One region of the Mesorhizobium sp. M0019 genome, then DNA from elsewhere that is predicted to be linked to it. Evidence: predicted binding sites of a transcription regulator. Region 1 holds the regulator's gene; the other holds the start of a gene.
What was found. The regulator PhoB, encoded in region 1, activates phosphate uptake and scavenging genes when phosphate is short. The targets are predictions, from matches to a motif close to TGTCATNNANCTGTCAT.
Positions count from the first base shown of each region.

Region 2: a site for PhoB is predicted at 2,054-2,070, ahead of NKK47_RS00235 (inorganic phosphate transporter). Genes of this name have one in related genera too.

Region 1 covers NZ_JAMYVK010000001.1:332,318-335,462, forward strand. The annotation lists gene phoU (phosphate signaling complex protein PhoU) at 1-540, shown strand, start outside; gene phoB (phosphate regulon transcriptional regulator PhoB) at 557-1,246, shown strand; gene NKK47_RS01665 (ROK family protein) at 1,256-2,500, opposite strand; gene xylF (D-xylose ABC transporter substrate-binding protein) at 2,787-3,145, shown strand, end outside.
Region 2 covers NZ_JAMYVK010000001.1:50,488-53,632, forward strand. The annotation lists gene NKK47_RS00230 (transporter) at 1-309, opposite strand, end outside; gene NKK47_RS00235 (inorganic phosphate transporter) at 396-2,000, opposite strand; gene NKK47_RS00240 (TetR/AcrR family transcriptional regulator) at 2,145-2,681, opposite strand; gene NKK47_RS00245 (efflux RND transporter periplasmic adaptor subunit) at 2,832-3,145, shown strand, end outside.

The DNA of each region.
Region 1 (3,145 bases):
GATGCGCGTCAACGCGAACTGGACGACCGCGCCATCACCCTGATCGCCAAACGCCAGCCGATGGCCCACGATCTTCGCCATGTGGTCGGAGCGATCCGCATGGCGGGCGACCTCGAACGCATCGGCGACCTTGCCAAGAATATCGCCAAGCGCGTGAGTGCGGTCGGCCTCAGCGCTACGCCGCGGGACCTGTCGCATTCCATCGACGCGATGGCGCAGCTGGTTCTCATCCAGGTGCAGGGTGTCATCGAGGAATATGCTGCAGGCGATGCGGCCGCGTTGGCCAAGCTGCGTGCCGCCGACGAGCGCATCGACGTCAAATACACGTCCGTGTTCCGCGAGCTGTTGACCTACATGATGGAAGATCCGCGCAACATCACCGCTTGCACGCACCTGCTGTTCTGCGCCAAGAATCTGGAGCGGATCGGCGACCATGTCACCAACATCGCCGAAAATGCGTATTATGTGCTGACCGGCGAGCAATTGCCGGTCAATCGTCCGAAGCAGGACGAAACGACAATGTCCGCACCGGTGACATGATGGGGGTGCCCAGCCGATGATCGCACCACGCATAATGGTGGTGGAGGACGAGGAGCCATTGGGTGTGCTGCTCCGCTACAATCTCGAATCCGAAGGCTACCAGGTCGAGGTGGTGACACGCGGCGACGAAGCCGAGATCCGTTTGCAGGAGAATGTGCCCGACCTTTTGGTGCTCGACTGGATGATACCAGCGGTTTCCGGCATCGAGCTCTGTCGTCGGTTGCGGGTGCGCCCCGAAACCGAGCGGCTGCCGATCATCATGCTGACCGCGCGCGGCGAGGAGAGCGACCGGGTGCGCGGGCTTTCGACCGGCGCCGACGACTATCTGGTCAAACCGTTTTCGACACCGGAATTCATGGCCAGGGTCAAGGCGCTGCTGCGGCGCGCCAAGCCGGAAGTGCTGTCCAGCGTGCTGAAGGTCGGCGACATCGTGCTCGATCGCGAATCGCACAGGGTCTATCGCAAGAAGAGCGAAATCAGGCTCGGGCCGACCGAATTCCGGCTGCTCGAGTTCATGATGCGGCATCCGGGCCGTGTCTTCTCGCGCAGCCAGTTACTCGATAATGTCTGGGGCGAGACAATCTACATCGACGAACGCACCGTCGACGTGCATGTCGGGCGGCTGCGCAAAGCCGTCAACAACGGCCGGATGCCGGATGTCATCCGCACCATCCGCGGTGCCGGCTATGCGATCAGGGAAGATTGACCCGCCTGGTCAGGCTACGTTCTTTCTGACGCTGGGCCTCATTTGCGCGCCCGGCGCGAAAATCTCCTGGTCGACGAAGCTTAGCGCCCGCATCGCGCAGCCTTCGCGGATCAGCGGCAATTCGTTCGGCTCTGTATCGAAGGAGATCGAGCCCGAATGCTGGCCGCCGGCGGTCTGGGCGATTGCCTTCCGCAAGGCCGGCTCGATCAGATCGAAGGCGGCGGCACTGGCGCCGACCATCGCGACCGGTGCCGGATCGATCAGCGCGAACAGCGAGCCGAGACCGAAACCCAGCGCTTCGCCGGCCTTGCGGTAGGCCTCGCGTTCCGGCCCATCTTTCTCGCGCGCCCGGGCCGCCAGTGCTCGCATGTCGGCGTCGCTGACGTCGGCGATCGGTTCGCTTTCTTCGCTCATCTGCCTGGCGTTGCGCCAGATGGCGTAGTTGCCGGCATAGGCCTCGATGCAGCCGCGCCGCCCGCAACGGCAGAGCGCGCCGCCCGGACGATGGATCATGTGGCCAAATTCGCCACCCGAGGAATGCGTCCCGGTGAACAGTTCGCCCTTCAGCACCAGCCCCATGCCGATGCCATGCGAAAGCAGGATGGCGATGAAGTCGTCGCGATAGCGATCCGGATTGCGCCAGCGCAAAGCCACCGCCATCATGTTGCAGTCGTTCTCCACCGTTGCCGGGATGCCGAATTCGTCCTCCAGCATGTCGGCAAAGGCGATGTCGGTCTGCGGCGTGATCGGCGACCACAGCATGGCGCGTGCAGGGGAGTCGGTAATGCCCTGAATCGCCAGGGCGATGCGGGCGACACTGCGGACGTCAAGGTCTGGATCCTGCAGCCGGCGCCGGACGATGGCCATGCATTCACGGATCAGCTCGTCGCGCGGCATGGTCAGCGTGTCCAGTCGGCGCTGTTCCTCGGCGACCACCTGTCCCGTATAGTCGATAATGGCGGCCGACAGGAAATTCAGCGACAACACCACGGTCAGCACCGCCGCCGCTTCCGGGTTGAGGGCGAGGCCGACCTGCGGACGACCGCGTTTCAACGAAACGGGCTCACTTGCCTTGCTCTCGGCGAGGATGCCTTCCCGTATCAGGTCGGAAGAGATCGCCGATATGGTCGAATGACTGAGGCCGGTAGTAGCTGCGATCTCAGTACGCGATGGCTGGCCGGCCCGGCGCACCGCCGAGATCACCATCGCCCGGTTGCGCCGGCGCAAATCGTCATGGCGGATTCCGACCGACATTGTTTTGCTTTCCTCCCGGTTGCCGCGGCCGCTCATGAACCGGAAGCCGTCGGTAATGTCCGACAAATAGTGTCGGACGCAGGCAAATAGTGTCAGATGCAGGTGGCGCTGTCATCGTTTATTCCGACGCTCGAAAAAACCCGCAGAGTCATCAAAATCCATCAGAATCGATGTTGACAGCAGCCGGAGATCGGGCCAGTATTTTTTCGAGGCTCGAAAAAATTAGAGCTTCTAAGCTGGTCTTTGAGCCAATTGGTCACGCCGTACGCGGCGCAGGGAGGATATGATGAAGAAATTCACGACCGCCATTCTGGCGGGTGTCGCCATGACGCTGGCGCTGGCGTCGGTGGCGCAGGCTAAAGACAAGGTCATCGGCGTTTCGTGGTCGAACTTCCAGGAAGAGCGCTGGAAGACCGACGAGGCCGCAATGAAGGCGGCCATTGAGGCCGCAGGCGACAAGTATATTTCCGCCGACGCACAGTCCAACCCCGGCAAGCAGCTCACCGACGTCGAGAGCCTGATCTCGCAGGGCGCCAGCGCACTGATCATCCTGGCGCAGGACGCCTCGGCCATCGGGCCGGCCGTGCAGAAGGCACTGGACGAAGGCATCCCGGTCGTCGGCTATGACCGGCTGATCGAGAACAA
Region 2 (3,145 bases), 280 kb from region 1:
GTCGGCCGAAATGCCGTGGACGACGCCATTCTCATGCGCCAGCACTAGGCTGTCCTCATGTCCTTCGAGGATTGCATGAGCCGACGCCGGCAGCGCGCAGGCATGGCTGACCCAGGAATGGGCGCGCCGGTCGACAAGGTCGACATGCAGCCAGACCCAGCCGTCCGCTGAGGCGAGCGCGGCCTCTATGTCTCGGGGCGCCAGTGGTTCGGGAGCTTTGCCGGGAGCAGCATGATAGGCCCAGACCAGCCCGGGAGCATGATGCTGGTCGTCCGCGGCAAGCAATGTCAGATGCGATGCGTCATTCATGGCCGCCGCCGAAATAATGCACGTTCAGGCGATCAGGGCCGCGCCGGGGCCGGTGCCGCGACATTCTGGTCAAACCCTGCCCCCGCTCAGAACACCTGGCGGAAGATGACGAACAACACGAAGGCAAGACAGATCGAGACCGGAAGGGTCAGTATCCAGGCCATCAGCATGTTGCGCACCGTCGACCATTGCAGGCCAGAGCCGTTCGCCGCCATGGTGCCGGCAACGCCCGAGGACAGCACATGGGTGGTCGAGACCGGCAGGCCGAGATAGTCGGCCGATGCGATCGTCGCCATCGCGACAAGCTCGGCGGACGCACCCTGACCGTAGGTCAAATGGCTTTTGCCGATCTTCTCGCCGACGGTGACGACGATGCGCTTCCAGCCGACCATGGTGCCGAGGCCGAGCGCCAGCGCGATGGCGACCTTGACCCAGAGCGGGATGAACTTCGTCGCGTTGTCGACCGCCTTATGGTAGGTTGTCACCGCCTTCAGGTCGTCTGCCTCCATCGGCAGCAGCTTCTTCCTGTCGATCAGCTTCAGCGCTTCACCGATAAGATAGATGTTGTTGCGGGCGTTGCTGACCAGAGTTGTCGGCAGCTTTTCCACGGACGGATAGGGCGACAACATGGCGCTGGTGTCGTGGATGAAGCTCCGCAGGGCAGGCGTGGTCTCGTCCTTCCAGGTCTTGGTGCGAACGGCGTCGCCGACCACGATTGCCGCATCGGTCACGGCGATGCCGGGCTTGACGTATTTGCCGAGTACCGTTTCGACCTGCGTCGCCGCCGATTTGTAAGCTTCGAGATAGTTCACGTCCGGTGTGCGGTTGAGCGCGAAGGCGGTCGGCACGACGCCGATCAGGATGAGCATGATGAGGCCCATGCCCTTTTGCCCGTCATTGGAGCCGTGGGCAAAGCTGACGCCGGTGCAGGTGAAGATAAGCAACGCCCGGATCCACAGCGGCGGCGGCGCGCTCGACTTGGGCGCCTCGTAGAGCTCGCGGTTCCTGACCAGCAGCTTCATCACCAGAAGCAGCAGTGCAGCCAGGCCAAAACCGACCAGCGGCGAGATCAGGAGCGACAGGCCGACATTGGACGCCTGCGACCAGTCGACGCCGCTGGTGACGGAGCCGGCCGGGGCCATGAACTGGTTGGCGAGACCGACGCCGATGATCGAGCCGATCAGTGTGTGCGAGCTCGAGGCAGGCAGGCCGAGATACCAAGTTCCGAGATTCCACATGATCGCCGCAACCAGCAGCGCGAAGACCATGGCCAGTCCGGAGCTCGATCCGACCTGAAGGATCAGCTCGACCGGCAGCAGCGATATGATGCCGAAGGCGACCGCTCCGCTGGCGGTGAGCACGCCCAGAAAGTTGAAGAAGCCGGACCACATCACTGCAAGCTCGGCCGGCATGGAATGCGTGTAGATCACCGTTGCCACCGCATTGGCAGTGTCGTGAAAACCGTTGACGAATTCGAAGCCGAGCGCGATCAGCAGCGCCAGCCCAAGCAGGATCCACGGCACCGCGATGGTGCTGGTCAGGTCCTGGCTGAGCGCGTAGCCGACATAGGCAAGGCCGCCCAGAATGATGACGGCAAAGGCCGGCAGAAACCATTTACCGGTGTCGTTTGGCCGGTCAAGCGGATGCTCCGGCCTTGGAATTCCTGCCTCGCTTGAAACAATATCGACCACACCCCACTCCTCCTGCGTTGCAGCAAAGAATGGGAGGACGCTATGTCGGCACGATGAAGCCTGTGTGACGGCGGGCACTTTGGGTTGACGCAACGGGCGATCGACGCGACCGAGGCAGTTGAACCCGGCCAGCGCATTCCTAGACTATTCCGCGATCTCCAGCAGGGTCGATATCAGCAGCCGGCGCTCTTCGGCGGAGAGAATGTCCGAACCGAACAGGTTCATGCTGCGAAGCCCTTCGATGGCGAGATAGCAGACCAGCAGCGCCTTGAGGTTCGGCGTTTCCTGCTTCAGCCGCTCGAACAGCTGCCGCCTGAACGATTTTATCGGGGTCAGGAAATCGGGATCCTCGGCAATCGCCGAAAATATCCAGGATGCCGACGGTTTCGATTCCTCGGCATGCTCGGCCGACAGCTTGATATAAGTTGCAAGCGGGCTTTCGCTGTTGACGCCGGCCGTGCGGGCGGACTCCAGGGCCTGCTCGAAGGCGCGCAGGTAATCCTCTACCAGCGCCTGCATCAATTTCGCCTTGGTCGGGAAATTGTAGAGAAGACCACCCTTCGACACGCCGGCACGGCTGGCGACCGCATCCAGCGACAGGCTGCCAGGACCCGTCTCGCGCGCCACGGCGGCGGCGGCGGCGAGAATCTTCTCGCGCGAATTTGCTCTGCGGACTTTCATCAAGGGTTCCCCATTCATTAGCTTAGGCGGAATTGACAAGACCGTCCAGACGGTACAGTAAGATCGCCGTCATTTGAAATTGGGACCAGTCACAGGTATGTGTTCCGGTCGTCCGACCGTTATGCTGGGCCGTGGCCGAGGGGACTGTTCGTGATCAAGCGCTTCATCATCGCCTTCATTCTGCTCGTGCTGGTGTGCGGCGGCATCGTCGGCTTCAACCTGTTTCGCGACAATGCGATCAAACAGTTCTTCGCCACCATGAAGCCGCCGGCCGCGACCGTGTCGACGGTCATCGTCAAACCGATGTCCTGGACGCCCGGCATCGAGGCGATCGGCACTGTCAGTGCCGTACGCGGCGTCGACCTGACGGTCGAAACCGCGGGCATCGTCAAGGACATCCTGTTCCATGCCAATCAGAAGGTCGCCGCCAACGCCGTGCTGCTGCAGCTCGACGATGAAGTCGA